Regions from separate parts of the Ruminococcus sp. RTP21484sp1_RTP21277st1_D2_RTP21277_210401 genome, predicted to be linked through region 2. Evidence: riboswitches for the same ligand, from Rfam matches in the RefSeq annotation. Region 2 holds a riboswitch; the other holds the start of a gene.
The links. Region 2 has a riboswitch for cyclic di-GMP ahead of AB5706_RS09780 (response regulator). Riboswitches for the same ligand answer to the same signal wherever they lie in the genome.
Positions count from the first base shown of each region.

Region 1: it holds a riboswitch for cyclic di-GMP, as region 2 does, so the genes downstream of both, AB5706_RS19220 (hybrid sensor histidine kinase/response regulator) here and AB5706_RS09780 (response regulator) in region 2, are expected to answer to the same signal.

Region 1 is NZ_JBCOMJ010000035.1:36,490-44,694, forward strand. Features, by position in the region: gene bsh (choloylglycine hydrolase) at 1-416, opposite strand, end outside; gene AB5706_RS19200 (nucleotide sugar dehydrogenase) at 663-1,898, shown strand; gene AB5706_RS19205 (DUF6783 domain-containing protein) at 1,910-2,176, shown strand; gene AB5706_RS19210 (LytR/AlgR family response regulator transcription factor) at 2,151-2,873, opposite strand; gene AB5706_RS19215 (tRNA threonylcarbamoyladenosine dehydratase) at 3,008-3,763, opposite strand; gene AB5706_RS19220 (hybrid sensor histidine kinase/response regulator) at 4,005-7,223, opposite strand; partial or broken gene AB5706_RS19225 (DUF6783 domain-containing protein) at 7,279-7,413, shown strand; cyclic di-GMP riboswitch class I at 7,492-7,582, opposite strand; gene AB5706_RS19230 (hypothetical protein) at 7,657-7,854, opposite strand; gene AB5706_RS19235 (hypothetical protein) at 7,962-8,129, shown strand.
Region 2 is NZ_JBCOMJ010000012.1:33,375-41,579, reverse strand. Features, by position in the region: gene AB5706_RS09795 (flavodoxin family protein) at 1-74, opposite strand, end outside; gene AB5706_RS09790 (hypothetical protein) at 163-312, opposite strand; gene AB5706_RS09785 (ParB N-terminal domain-containing protein) at 378-716, opposite strand; gene AB5706_RS09780 (response regulator) at 1,308-4,181, opposite strand; cyclic di-GMP riboswitch class I at 4,349-4,424, opposite strand; gene AB5706_RS09775 (helix-turn-helix domain-containing protein) at 4,643-4,876, opposite strand; gene AB5706_RS09770 (helix-turn-helix domain-containing protein) at 5,352-5,477, shown strand; gene AB5706_RS09765 (ATP-binding protein) at 5,654-6,907, opposite strand; gene AB5706_RS09760 (hypothetical protein) at 7,236-7,568, opposite strand; gene tnpA (IS200/IS605 family transposase) at 7,615-7,935, opposite strand; gene AB5706_RS09750 (2-hydroxyacyl-CoA dehydratase family protein) at 8,183-8,205, shown strand, end outside.

The sequences.
Region 1 (8,205 bases), on a different contig from region 2:
TGCAGCTGCGCAACTGGCAGATCAGGAAGAAATGGGGTGTCAATCAGGTTCATATTCTTAAGAAGCTGGCGTGCTTCTTTCACTGTAGCACATTTTCCCAGAATCCATGGGATCAGTTCGAACTGAGTGATATTGTCTTTCCCCTCTACAGGCTTCTTGTAGCTGGCATTTCCAACGAAATTAAGGCCGGCGATTCCAAGACCTTTCTCATTGACCGCATCATAATACAGAGGATAGTTCTCCATAACACATGCCATTCCGATCATGGCATAATGATTTTTCAGCTGACCGCCTTCTCTTAAGTCAAATACATAATTTCTAGGCGTGATCACTACCTGGTCTCCATAGGAAATCTCATAATCCAGAGTTCTTCCAAAATAGAAATCCTTTGTTTTATAGGTTGCTGCTGTACACATATTCTGTTCCTCCATTCATCAGAGACTGTTTAAAAGTCAGTTCTGTATTACTGTTCACTGGTAACGTTCTGTAATCTGCATATTCCAAAAAGTTCCCAAGGCGTTGTATTTTCCAGTCTGTCATGTTATTATTTATAAAAATTGTGCATGAACGGTTCATCATTAGTGTTATATATTGTAGCACAAACTGTGAAAATTTAAACTCTTTTTTCCCGATTTCACACTTTTTTAAGAAAGGAACTTACCATGAATAAATCTATTGCAGTCGCAGGTACCGGATATGTAGGGCTTTCTATTTCTGTACTGCTGGCTCAGCATAATCATGTTGTTGCAGTTGACATAATTCCGGAGAAGATTGCTTTGATAAACCAGAAGAAATCTCCAATCCAAGATGAATATATCGAAAAATACCTGTCGGAAAAGGAACTGGATCTTACGGCCACCTCAGACGGAGAATCCGCCTACGCAGAGGCTGATTTTGTGGTAGTGGCCACCCCCACCAACTATGACAGCAGGAAAAATCATTTCGACACTTCCGCTGTTGAAGCTGTACTAAGCCTGGTCACAAGGGTGAATCCTGCTGCCACAATTGTGATCAAATCTACGATTCCTGTAGGCTACACAGAATCTATCCGAAAGAAGCTTCACAATAACAATATTATTTTCAGCCCGGAATTTCTCCGAGAGTCCAAGGCCCTGTACGACAATCTTTACCCAAGCAGGATCATTGTCTCCTGTGATGAACACACCAGAGAAGCAGCTCATACTTTTGCAGCACTTCTTCAGGAGGGTGCTCTTAAAGAAAATATCGACACCTTGTTCATGGGATATACGGAAGCAGAAGCTGTAAAACTTTTTGCCAACACCTATCTGGCACTTCGTGTTTCCTATTTTAATGAGCTGGATACTTACGCGGAAATGAAGGGGCTGAACACCCGCGATATTATCAATGGAGTCTGTCTGGATCCCCGGATCGGAACTCATTACAATAATCCTTCCTTTGGCTACGGCGGCTACTGCCTGCCTAAGGACACCAAACAGCTTCTTGCCAATTACAACGACGTTCCTCAGAATATGATGTCCGCAATCGTGGAAAGCAACCGTACCCGAAAGGATTTTATTGCTGATCAGGTACTGCAAAAAGCCGGCTATTACAACTACAATGAGGACAACCTTTATCAGTCAAGCCTGGAAAAAGAAGTGGTTATCGGCGTCTACCGCCTCACTATGAAGAGTAATTCCGATAATTTCCGGCAAAGCAGCATTCAGGGTGTTATGAAACGGATCAAGGCAAAAGGCGCCACTGTCATCATCTATGAGCCCAATTTGGAAAACGGTTCCACATTTTTTGGCAGCAAGGTTGTAAATAATCTGGAAGAGTTTAAAGAAAAAAGCCTGTGTATTCTGGCGAACCGTTATGACAAGGTCCTGGACGATGTGAAGAAAAAGGTTTATACAAGGGATCTGTTTTCCAGGGATTAAGAAACGAAAGCGTGTCTAAAAAAGGCTTCCGCAAGATGTACATCACAATTTGTGGGAGATTTTGCCCGGATGAGGGCGCCGCAGCGGGCTGCGTAGGTCGAATTCGAGCAAAATATACCGCAATCTGCACCATACAAAAACAGGCAGGAAACATAGCGATCAAGAGAGCAATAGCTCCGTTTAATCACTGTGTTTCCTGCCTGTTGTCTATGAAATCCGTTTTTTATTCACCATACTGGCAATTGCTCTCTTTCAATTGCCGGATGACTTTATCCTGAAATAGTGATTATAAGCATCCAGCACATCCTTACGTCCTCTCACGCGAATGGGAACCCGTTCTCCATTTCGGAGTAAAAACTCCTCTTCTACATCTGTAATGTGATCCATATTTACCAGAAAGCTTTGGTGGCAACGCAAAAAACGGGGATCCTCTATCTTTTTCTCAAGATTCCCAAGTTTTTCCGCAGTTTCAAGCACCGAACCATCCAGCATATGTAAGGTTACTGTATGGCGGTCACTTTCCAGGTATAAAATTTCATCCACGAAAGGATAACGATACTGTCTTCTGCATTTCACTGAAATCCGCCTGCGAAGCTCAGACTTCAGCAGTCTGTTTAAAATTGCTGTGGTCTGCTTCTCTTCTGCAGGTTTCAGAAGATAGCCGGATGCTTCTACCTCATAACTTTCAAGCGCAAAATCAGGTGAAGCAGTCAGAAATACAATAGGCGCTTTTACTCCCAGGTCACGCAGCTTCCGTGCCGTGTCCATTCCATTCAGATCGCCCATATAAATATCAAGAAAAATCAGATCTGGCCATATATAGCCCTCTTCAATGTCTGCAAGGAGGCTCTCTCCAGATTCATATTCCTGGATCTGCGCCTCCCTGCCATTTGTCTGAAAGTACACCATCAACTGACGCTTCAGCACAAAACGCTCAACTTCCACGTCGTCACATATGGCAATTCTGTTTACCAAAGCTCTCCCAAAGCCTCCTTGTACTTGACTAGTTTATTATAACACAACGTTCCCTCTCGGGGAGAAATCTGCATAATCGTCACGTTTCAGAGCATAATCCTCAATTACCTGCACTCCCCACTTTGTGGGATCTTTCAAGGCTTGCAAAGATCCTTCACAACCTCTCCGGCAATGATCAGTCCTGCAACAGACGGCACAAATGCTACGCTTCCCGGAATATCACGACGCTCTGTACATTTGTGCTTGGCACCTGGCGGGCAGATACAGTGGGTTCTGCAGCTGATGGACATATCCTCTATCGGTCTTGTAGGGATTTCCTCGGAATAAACCACTTTCAGCTTACGGACGCCACGTTTCTTCAGTTCGCGGCGCATAACCTTGGCAAGAGGGCAGACCTTAGTCTTATAAATGTCCGCAACTTTAAACTGGCTTGCATCCAGTTTGTTTCCGGCACCCATAGAACTGATGATCGGAACCCCTTTCTCCTTCGCCTTCATGACAAGGGAGATTTTTGCAGTAACGGTATCTACTGCATCTACAATATAATCATATTCTTCAAATGGAAAATCGTCTGCATTCTCCGGCAGAAAAAAACACTTATGTGTCTCCACCTTCACGTCCGGATTGATTTCCAGCATACGCTCTTTCATAACATCCGTCTTGTATTTTCCCACTGTTTTTCGCGTTGCTATGATCTGGCGGTTCAGATTCGTAAGGCATACCTTATCGTCATCGATCAGGTCAAAAGCACCTACCCCGCTTCTCACCAACGCCTCACACACATATCCGCCAACACCGCCGATTCCAAATACTGCCACTCTGGCACCGGCAAGCTTCTTCATCCCCTCTTCTCCAAGAAGAAGCTGGGTTCTTGAAAACTGATTTAACATAAATTTTTCTCTCCTCAATGAAAGACAGGCAACAGACTTTCAAACAGACATTTCTCTTTCAATAAGAAAACTGCGGTCTGTTCTATCTTCACATAAAAAGCCTGGGAAGCTTATCCACCCAGACTTTTGTCCACATTACCTTTCGGAAATATTTTATAATGACTGTGTTTTTCTGTCAATTATTTTTTCGCCTACACATAAATAAATTACAGCGTTCCTGTTCACTCCGTTCGCAGTATCATTACAGCCATTTTTTCAAAACATCACTCAGCTTATTCATATCCAGCGGCTTTGCGATATGTCCGTTCATACCTGTATTTTTTGCCAGCTGTACATCTTCTGCAAAAGCATTGGCAGTCATGGCAACAATTGGCAGTTCTCCTTTTTCACCGGGGAGGCTTCTAATTGCTGCGGTTGCCTGATAACCATTCAGAACAGGCATTTGGATATCCATAAAAATAAGGTCATACCGGTCTTTTGGAGAAACCTCCACTTTTTCAACTGCAATTTTTCCATTTTCGGCTGTCTCAACTTCTGCCCCTGTCATCTGCAGGATTTCCACTGCAATTTCTCTGTTTAACTCATTATCCTCGACCAGCAGAATCCTTTTTCCTGTGTAATCTGCTTCTGACAGATTCTCCAGATAATTCCTTGCTGTTTTTTCTTTTTTGTCAGAAACAAACTGCCGCAGTGTAGCGGTCAGCCTGGAACGGAATAACGGTTTTGCAATAAAAGCATCTACACCTGCTGCCTTTGCATCTTCTTCAATCTCGCTGAACTCATAAGATGTCAGTACAATGATGGTAATCTCCTTCCCTATCCGTTTCCGAATCTGTCTGGCAGTTTCTATGCCATCCATATCCGGCATCTTCCAGTCCAAAATAACAGCAAAGTAATCATTTTTTAACTCATGACGTGCATAGCAGCGCTCAACGGCTTCTCTGCCGGAGAGGACCCATTCGCCTGTAATTCCAATCTCCTTCAATGTCGCAACTGTACTTTCACAGCATGTCTTATCATCATCCACAACCAGAACCGGCAAATTCATCAGATTTTCATCCTTTTCTTTCTCTTTTTCCTGAAGTTCAAGATAAATTGTTACCGTAATTTTAGTTCCCTTGTGTAAGGTGCTGTCCACTTTAATATTACCATTCATCAGATTTACAATATTTCTGCTGATTGCCATTCCCAGACCAGTTCCCTGAACTCTGGTTGTCCGATGGTCATCTGCGCGGCTGAAGGGATCAAACATGATTTTCTGGAATTCCGGCGACATACCGATTCCATTATCCTCAATCGTAAATTCATAGCATCCAAGCTCCGAAAATCCATTTGGCTTTTCCTCTATGGAAAAAGTAATATTCCCGCCATCCGGTGTATACTTGATCGCATTACTCATCAGATTCACAAATACCTGCTGAATCCTCAGACTGTCACCGCAGACATCCTCATGTTCAATATGATTAATGTGTATATCAAAATTATGTTTATGTTCATCAAGCACCGGTCGCGTAAGTGTAATAAGATTATCCACCAATTCTGACAGATTGAAATCTTCCTGTGCCAGTGTCATTTTTCCACTTTCAATACGTGCCATATCCAGCACTTCATTGATCAACCCAAGCAGATGACGGCTTGATTCTGTAATCTTGCTGAGACATTCAATAACTCTGTCCTGACTCTCAATATTTGCTCCGGCGATTGCTGTCAGACCCACAATGGCATTCATCGGTGTCCGGATATCATGGGACATATTGGAAAGGAATTCTGTTTTTGCACGATTTGCATTTTCTGCGGACCGGTAAGCCTCTTTCAGTGCCTGACGGGATTCAATCTCTGCTTTCTTCTCCTGTGTCACATCCATGGATGCCAGCAATACCTTTTCCAGCTTTCCATTCTTCCATTCCAAGGGAATATAAGAAGCGATTTTATAAGTCTTTTCATCCAGGCTGCAATACTCAAACTTATAAATATCATTTTCGCTTTTCAGATTTTCCCGGATATTTTCCGGGGCTATCAGAATATCTATAGCTTCCAACGGTTCCAGTGTCTTATACTTTTCAAGAACCTGCATCTGAAAATCATGATAGAAGCCCAGAGGTTTATATATCATCTGTCCATTCAGATTGTAGAATTCATATCTGTCATTTTCCAGATCACAGACAACAAAACGGTCAACCAGACGCACTATGCTCTGAATCAGCTGCTCCATGGAAGCATTATCCGCTGCCATCTGCAGATGCCGTGCGCTCTCTACCTTTGCCTCCGTAATATCCCGCAGAAAAATCATGGCATATTCTGAATCCTCTATCTCGCCACGTATGATCACATTACGGACCCATCGTTCTTCTCCCTTCAGAGTGATTCGGCACTCCAAAGACAATTCGGTTTCCAGACCCTTCAGTTTTTCCGCAATATAGCCACGATCATAAAAAGCAGATACTGCCTTCTTATCTGTTTCCACAACATAGGAATCCACAAAATGCCGGATCAGTTCATCCCATGTATGACTCTGTTCAAAAACAGTCATCAGGGACGGTTCAACCTTAAAGGTATCAAATGTGTTTGCTTCCAGGTTAACATAATATTCGCACAGATCTGTTTTCGTAAAGGCACGGTGGAAAGCTGCTGACTTTTGTGCCTGCATAATTTCTTTTTTTTCCGCATCAATATTAATAAAAATCCCGGCAATCCTGCTGGCAGAACCATCCAGCCGGCGTATTACTTCTGCTGATGCCCGAAACCACTGGTACTGATGATCCTTCATTCTCATACGGTACTCTACCTGGTATTTTACCTGATTCGTCTTATCCGCAATTGCCGCCTGAAGCTGCATCATTACTCTTTCTTTATCCTGTGGATGCAGAAGATCTGACCAGGATTCCAGTTTATTCGGAAAATCCAGAGTATCATGATAGCCAAGCATTTTTCGGAACTCATGGCTCCAGTTTGCATTCACAATCTCACTGTTTTCGTCACAGTCAAAATACCAGAAGCCGGAACAGATAGCCTCATTGATCAGTGCCAGATTTACATGATCCCAGTTGACCTGTACGGACATAATCCAGATCTGTCTGCCTGCTTCATCTGTCGCATCCTCTTTATAAAGCCGTACATTATTCACTGTACCGTCCGCTGTAAGGATCTGCGCTTCCCCGGCTCCGTGGATCTGCAAAAAACGGTCTCGATCCAATATACTTATATCCTTGCCGTAAAAAAAATTCTTCAATGAGCCTTTTGTCTGCTTCATAAAAGAATCGAACGTATGTCCTATACTATGTAGCAGCAGATTACTCACAGACAGAATAGACAGATTTTGGTCATAATATCCGGTCAACATACCTACCCCGCCATTATTTTCCAGTGTTTTCTGTATTGCCTGTGATAAATCCTGTGTTTGTCCAGGTACCGTCTTGTTTAAAGAATATATTTTATCCTCATAATTTTCCTTATATAACATTTTATAAAAACCCTCACTCTGTTTGATGCGTGTTTGAAAAAGGCTTTCTGCAAAATGTGGCGCGCAGATTGTAGGAATGCTTTTTCAACCACGCTCCAGAACATGCTCCGGCAAGTTCTCGTACATATTTTGGCATATAAAAAGGACACCTGACAAACATCCTGCCAGTGTCCCTGCTACATCTTTTTAAACTCACACATCCATATACATATAGTATAAAAGGTATCGGAATCGCTTCCGTTCTCACGTCTTTTCTATATATGGAAACAGCAGCAACCGGCTGACATGGTCAGACTTTCTGACTTTAGCCCCTTCTGGCTTTGCGTCCCTGCCTTTCAGCAAGTTTGCCTTTAAATAATTCCCATTTTTCATCAAAAATAAAATACCATGAAGTTTCCGATGCGTCAATAATATTTTGATAGAAAATCTGTGTTTATGAACCATTCGCAAAGTCGAAGATGTCTCGCACAATCGTTACTCTGTCTTTGTCATATTCCCCGAAGTTCTGAATCATGCAGCCACCACCAACAACTACATATAAACGCATCAGCTCCGGATTGTATTCCCGTTCTCTCAGCTTATGAAAAATTTCTCTTGTGTAATCACTGGCAGCCTTACGGATTACAGCCAAATACTTTTCTCCGATGTCTGCTGTCCCGGTACGGATCACCTGTTCAATCTATGGAATGTCCAGACGGATGTGGAATCTAAAAAAAACTTCACGCAACTGACCGCCCGATGACCACACCCTTGTTTCTGCTTCGCTGCGTACAGCTCGGAATCTCCAGCCGGGATCTGGATCTTCTTACGATTGGGATGGTGAACGACATGTACGCAGAAAGCAGCAATGATGAGTACAAAGGCTATGCGCAGATCGCTACGCAGATGGATTTTGATGCATTTTAGCAAATTTATGTGCCTTATATAATGACAGTGTATTGACATTAGACGCGCATTTGAGTATACTATACTTGAATGGAGG
Region 2 (8,205 bases):
CCTTTTATAAATGCATTGATTGCTGCCAGCGTATTTCCTTTTCTGGCACTTCCATTAATGATTACAATTTTCATGCGTGTATCCTCCAACTTCCGATTTGCACATCAAATCGTTTTCTTCATTCTATCACAACTTCTATTGATCCGCCATCAGTCTTTCGAATCAAGTATCCATGACAATGATAAACTGGCCTGCTCCTGGCAATTCTTGCAGCATTTCATCAAGAGTTTTCTGTTTCACATATTTCTGCACATACACCCAACAGGCAACGCTACTGGCTTCTGATACAATGTCAGCTATGGTTTTGCGCATAAGCTCTTCAAATTCAGCAATTTCTTCTTTTGGGACAACATCATACAGGGTTGGTGCCTGATGACTTACTCCATCCGTTCTCTGTGAAGATTCGAGTCCACCATACTTAAAATGGAATCATCTTCAGTCAATACTCGGATAATTACCGGTACTTTACGGTATCCTAGTTTCTCCGCAGCATGTTTTCTTCTGTGGACGGATATGATCTCATAGTAGCCATCCGGTACTGGTCTGACGATCAGCGGATTTAAGATGCCATACTTCTCAATGCTTTCCTGCAGAAGAAACATTTCCTTATCATCTTTCACCTGAAACGGATGCTGTTTGAACGGTCGAAGACGCTCAATCTCAATTTCTATGATTCTTTCTTCGTTTTCTTCTGATTGTCTGTTTAGTTCAGTCATCTTGACTCCTTTTCTCCAGGATTCAGGACACTAAAAAATGCCTGCCTGGAACTTTTATAGATAGTAAAGTTCCAAACAGACATTGCTGTTTGACCATTAGCTGTAGCTAATAGAATTGAGTACTGTTTCAGCTAATTTATGTTTGCAGGTTTGGGAGAGATTGTTTCTTTTCCCGCCTTTTCTCTGATTTACATCCCCAAATAAGGGGGTGTAAACAAAGCGGAACCCAAATGTTAGCTGGACTTCCTAAAACCCATGTTTGCAAACCGGTGATTTTGATTAGCTGTCAGCTAACAAAAATCGGATTGCGTTAGCTGGAAATTAGTTTTTCATTTAAGTAATTATTTCAGTCCCAAAAAGACATATGAATTTTCACAGCCTGCTTCTTCTAAGGAATAAAAAGACAGACCATATAACAACTTTATATAAGAAGCAGAACGATCAGCACAGTTATAAAAACCAAAACAGTCACAGACTGCGGTTGCTTCGGAAATAAATTAATTTCTGTCATAACAAAATCCTCTCTCTATATTTCCTGTCTGCTTTTCCCATGCATCTGGAAGGCTCCTGATTGCTGCGGTTGCCTCATAATCATTTATGACAGGCATTTTGCTTTCTCAACTCTTCGCTTATGGTCTGCTTAATTTTTTCCGCATCCAGCGGCTTTGCAAGATGTGCGTTCATTCCTGCTTCCATACACTTTTCTGCATCTTCCCTAAATGCATTTGCAGTCATAGCAATGATAGGGATTGTTTTTGCATCCTGCCGTTCCAGGGATCTTATTGTTTTTGTGGCAGTAAGCCCATCCATCACCGGCATCATGACATCCATTAAAATAACATCGTATGTTCCTGATTCGCAGGCTTCAAAGTGCTGAACAGCTTCTAACCCATTTTTCACTGTTTCTACTTTAGCCCCATTTTCCGTCAGCATAAATTCTGCTATTTCCGCATTCAGCTCATTATCTTCAACCAATAATATCCGGACACCTGATATATCTGCATTGAAATCTTCTTTTTCTTCCGGCCGTGCATTCGTATCAATTTTAAATGGAAGTATTACAGTAAAACAGCTTCCTTCACCAAGCTTGCTTTCAACTGTTATGGTTCCGCCCATCTTTTCTACAAGTTGTTTCACAATAGGCATTCCCAGACCTGTCCCATTATAATCAGAACGTGGGGAATTATCTGCCTGTACAAATGGAGTAAACAATTCATTTTTTATAAATTCTTCTGACATTCCAATTCCATTATCTTTTATTTTAAATTCACATGTCATGTGATCTTCTGATCTTTCAATCGTTCTCATACTCATGAAAATAAAACCATTCACCTTATTGTACTTCATACTGTTTGTAAACAGATTCATCAATATTTTTTTCAGATGAACTGCATTGCTCCAAACATATATACCACTGTAATCATCATGTTCTCCTATAACATGAAGTCCTTTTTCTTCTGCCTGAAAAGATAGTGACTCCGTGATTTCCTGACATACCTGATCCAGATTGATGGATTCATCACCAAAAACCACTGTATCTGATTCTAACTTTGCCATATCTAAAACATCATTTATCAATGATAGTAGCAGTTTCGATGACTCATGTATTTTATTCATGCAATCCTTTGCCCGCTCAGCATCATTTCCGCTTTTCTCAAGAATCGTAAGCATGCCAATAATACCATTGATCGGTGTTCTGATATCATGAGACATGTTATTTAAAAAGGAAGTCTTAGCCTTATTGGCACTCTGTGCTTCTACAAGTGCATTTTGTAATTCCTGCTGTTTTTCTTCAAGCTCCTGATTCAGCTTCAATGCCTGCTCAGCAGACTTCTTGGATTTTTCTTCCGCACGTTTTGATTTTTTCAAAGAATCAAGAATTATACACAGAACAACGAAAAAAGAAATTCCAGCGATAAGTGAAACTGTCAGTAAATTGTCCTGAATAAAATCCTTCGCTGTAACTTTTCGTAAGGAAGCATTATACGAAACTACTGCACCTGAAAATTGAGTTGTAGGCATAGATGTCAGTGTTTTATTCAGAATGGACAAAAGAACCGGTTCTCCCTGCAGAATAGCAAATGGAACATCAGCTTCTTTTGTCAGGAAAACACTATGAAGCTTATTATTTTTCAAATAGTCTGAAACAGTACCTGAATTGCTTACAATACAATCCGTCTCCCCTTTCTGCATTGCTTTTACTGCTGCATCTGATGTTTCATATTCCACAACCTTCCATTGCGGATAATTGTATGAAAGATATGCTTTCAATACAAAATCATCTTTTTCAACAGCAACTATATTCTCTTTATTTTCATCAAAAGAATCCTTTGCCGTAATTGCTGCCATATTGAGAGTCAATAGCGTATCCGACAAAGCAAATCCATTTGTTTCTGCAAAGTATGGATTCTGGTTTGCATGAAAAATCAGGTCTATTTTTCCATCCAGCAATGCCTGAAGCAGTTCACTTCTTGTCTCATATCCATTTAATTCAAATTCCAGAGTCTGACCTTGCAGACAATTTTCTGCAAGATCCACATAATCTGTAATAACACCTGTCAGTTTACCTGTTGATGGATCTACACTGCTGATACCTCCATCCTGATTCAGATACCCTATCCGGATTGCACCATGCAGCCCGATCCACTCACTTTCTTCTTTTGAAAGAAACGAGCTGCTCTGTGCAGAAAGATAACGCCTGTAGAGATCATCTGTGTAAAATGGGTTGTCATCCTTGATTCTGCGCATAGCACTATCCAGTGCTTCTTTGATATCCGGACGTTCTGGATTTATAGCGAAATAGATTTCTGTCTCTCCAATACTTGTAAGCGGTGAAATATCCAATTCTTCCCAACGGGATTCTTCTACCGAAACGAAGCAGTCAATTTCATGTTTCGACAGTTTGTCCATAATTTCTGTGGTTGTAGAAACATTGATATGCTTCGTATGCAGACCATATTTTGATTCCCATTCATTAAGCACATCCTCCACTATATTATCTTTAGATACACCAATATTTTTTCCCTCAAAAGAATCCAAATTTCCTGCTGTAAGATCCATATTGGATGCATCCGTATAGATATAATATTTCTCTTCCCCCATAGGCATATCGGAAAAAAGCATATTTTCAGCACGTTCGTCTGTATAGGAAATGTCACCAAGAATATCAATCTCTCCATTTTCCAACTGTGTAAAGCAGTTTTTCCAATCACTTGTTATGTATTTATATGTCCATCCTGCATAACCTGCAATATCTTGAAGATACTCATAACCATAGCCGCTTCTTTCTCCCTTTTCATTGACGGTATTATAAGTTTCTTCAAAAGATCCTACCCGGATAACATTGTCAGAGTTTTCTTTGGCAAATGTAGGAACGGATAAAACAATAAAACATATAATTGTGCAAAATATAATGTAACAAAATTTGAAATTCATTATATTCTGTACTAATTTGCACTTCTTCATCTTTCTCCCCTCCTCTAGGCTACAGTTGCTTGCTTGCTTCCAGATTTTAATTTTACATTCATTAATTATCAATAACCTCCCCGCTATTTTTCCAAACAGCTTCTGTATTACTTATTCAAGTGCTCTACCATAAAAAAGCACTGCCAAACAGACAGTGCAACCTCATTTCATGCAACTGGCTGCCATTTTACAGGCCCTGTAGCTTTGCGTCCCAGACTTTCATCTGGTTTGCCGATTTCCTTATTATAGCTTTAATACTTATGCAAAAAAACTGATTTCATTATACTTTAATGCTCTAGTATACACAAGAAAACATTACCGTTTTAACGACAAAAAATAAAAAAAGAACAGCCGATACATATACTCGAACTGTTCTTCTACTTCCGAAGACCACGCAGCATTGACATCACTGTTTCCTGCTCATTTGTACTCAGATTGTTCCATATCCTTAAAACTTCTTTCTATTTTTCTGTCAGATTCTCTGAATTACCTTCCTGAAAAAACTGTGATAATGTCACGCCCAAAGCTGTACATATTTTTTCAAGTGTGATCAGCGACAGCAGGTTTTCCTGCGCCATGATTCTTCCCAGTGATGACTGGGAAATTCCCGACAGCTGCGATAATCTATATTTACTGATATCACACTTTTCACACAAAGATGTTATTTTATCCGCAATATACTTCTCTATCTGCAAGTAACTATACCTCATTTCCGCTATTACATGTTCTTATTGTACCTGTAATAACGAAAAAATATTAGTAATCAACTTTGCAAGTATTCATTCTCATTATAGGAAGTATACGGATAAAAAAATATAAAGATACTTTCGTTTCCGCAAAAGTCATTTTCGCTTATATCGTTTTTATAATATCACAGACAGTTACGTTTGTCACATAGAAGTTTGAACACTCAAACAAAAAATAAGCCTGCCATCATCGTCCTCTTTTCTGTATCATGGATCTGCGGATTCAGATTCTTCCTGTTATAAAAGGAATCTCCCTGTACCGCCTTTATATCACCGCCGTTCAGCTTAAGCTTATAGGTAACACCCATATGTCGGAAACTGTGAAACACAATGGTGCTAAAATATAAATAGTACAAGCCAAAATGAGAAATTCCAAATACACATAAGCATGATACAATAGAGGCATGCTGAAGGAGGATCTCATATGGCAAAGCAACATGACAAACAATTTAAACTTGATGCAGTCCAGTACTATCAGGATCACAAAGATCTCGGAGTACGTGGATGTGCAGAAAATCTTGGCATCGGATACAGCACATTAACAAAATGACTGAAAGACTTCCGGGAATCAGGTGATATTCCTGTTCGTGGTTCTGGTAATTATGCATCTGATGTTCTCACTATCGGAATCGTACTCTGTCTGTTCTACATAATCTGCGGAACAGTCTCGTATCATTTCACTCTTTTTTGAAATAGAACAACACCACAGCAACAACTCAAATCGACTTAAAATTCCAGACTATTCGCATTCAGCAAGAAATACTTCATTCCCATGATGACAAAACCTTCATCATTTCTCCAAGGCTTTTTGCTGCCATTTACAATGACGATCTTCTTGAAAGAGTCCGGGATATTACGCAGAGAATTGAACTCCTGCGTCTGTTTTTCTTCCGAAGTCATGTCATATGCAACCTGGATATAGTATCTCTGGTTTCCTTGATTCACCACAAAGTCAACCTCCAACTGCTTGCGAACACGTTTGCCCTCTTTATCCTTATCGAAGATATCCACGACACCCACATCAACATTGTAGCCACGGATCAGCAGCTCGTTATAAACAATGTTCTCCATGATATGAGTAGGCTCCTGCTGTCTGAAATTCAGACGTGCATTTCTCAGTCCCAGATCAGTAAAGTAGTATTTCAGATTTGCACCGATATACTTTCTGCCCTTAATATCGTATCGGCTTGCCTTGGAAATCAAAAAGGCATCTGTCAAATGGTCGATATGCTTGGAGATGGTTTTATTAGCATAAGTCATCTGGCGCTCACTGGCAAAGGTATTGGCAATCTTTGAAGGGTTGGTCGGTACGCCGATTGCAGATGCAAGCACATCAACCAGAATCCCAATCTCATCCACGTTCTGAATCTTATTTCTTTCAATAACATCCTTCAGATAGACATTTGCAAAGATGTTCTTCAGATAGTCCGCTTTCTGTCGTTCGCTCTGGAAACTTACGATCTGCGGCAATCCTCCGTAGATCATGTAGTCATCCCAGGCATCATCATAATCGCCGTCATAGACAGAATAAAACTCTGCAAAGGAGAGAGGGTAGATTCTAATCTCATCACCTCTGCCACGGAATTCGGTCACAATGTCGCTGGACAGGAACTTGGAATTACTTCCGGTGACATACACATCAATATTGCTCATGCGTAGCAGGCTGTTCAGCACTTCCTCAAATCGTGGCATGAACTGCACTTCATCCAAAAGGAGATAATACTTCCCGTCGTCTTTCATGGCATCCTTGATGTACTTGAAGCATACCTTGGGATCTCTTAATTCCTCGTTCTCAATACCATCCAATGCAATTTCAATAATATGATCAACATCAACGCCGTTCTTCAGTAAGTATCTCTTAAAGATGGTAAACAGCAAAAAGGATTTGCCACATCTACGAATGCCGGTAATCACCTTTATCATTCCATTATCTTTTCGCTCGATCAGCTGCTGTAGGTAAGCGTCTCTTTTAATCTCCATCGTTACGCTCCCCATTTCCGTGCATCTACACACTTTTTAGTAATGAGATTCTATCACAGAACGACCTGAATTTCAATATGTATTCCCATTTTATGTGCATCTACACACTTTTATGTAATGTTGATAAATATATTTTCAGATTTTTTTGATTGCAGTGTCTATAATCGATTACTCCAATCGTTATTATAGGTAGACAACAAAAAGAAGATGGTTCCGATGTTTCATTAAATATGTTCGTTAGTCTTTTACGCAAAGGATTCTATCTCCTCTGCGCCCTAATGCTTTTCGGATTCAGTTCAACAAACTGGATTTTGTTTTTTGATACTTATTACACTTTTGCTTTTTTCTTAATCATACATATTGCTGCTAAAGTAACTATAACATAACCTAATAGTGCAATAATTGATGATTCAATTCCAAATTCTCCACCAGTGAAAACAAAGTCTTTTAAATCAAGTACATATGTCATAACCGAATATTCATCTGCCTTTTCGCTTATTGATAAACCGCCGCCAATAATTAAAATATTCCAAAGTGAATGGACAATTCCGCTGTTCCAAACAGAACCACTTTCAATAGCAACCATTGAGAACATTATTCCCACCATTGTTCCAGCAATAAGAACCAACAGGCTACTTATAATGGAAAAATCCATTCCTATAATATGTACTAATCCAAATAAAACTGATGGAATTAATACAGCTACTTTAATATTCCATTTCTCTTTTGTCCCATTTGCTTTGCAACTCTGGATGTCTGTCGTAAATCATTAGCGTGCTTTTCCCTTTTAAATATCCCATAAAATCTGAAATACTTTCTTTCGGCGGAATTGCTACGCTTAAATGTACATGATCCTTACATACTGCACCCGCTATAATATCCACTTTTCGGTACTTGCATAATGTACTTATGATTTCCTTCACATCTTCTCTTAATCTTCCATACAGAATTCTTTTTCTGTATTTCGGTATAAATACTATGTGATACTGGCATTTCCATCGGGTATGTGATAAACTTCTATTGTCCATTTGGACCGCCTCCTTTGATTTTGAGTTTGGCTTGCGACACCATTCTCATCATATCACAGGAGGCTTTATTTTGTTGTCCTCACCGTCTCCACTTATTCCATTCTCCCCAGCATAGCTGGGGGATTAGACTTTTCATTTACAATTCCCATCCAACTGACTATAATAAAGAATGTCCGTTTGCCTGCAAAGGCGCGGAACTATATCCATCTGCATCAGGGCGATATGACAGAAAAATGAACTTAAAAGAATGGAAGAAAGAACAATGGATGT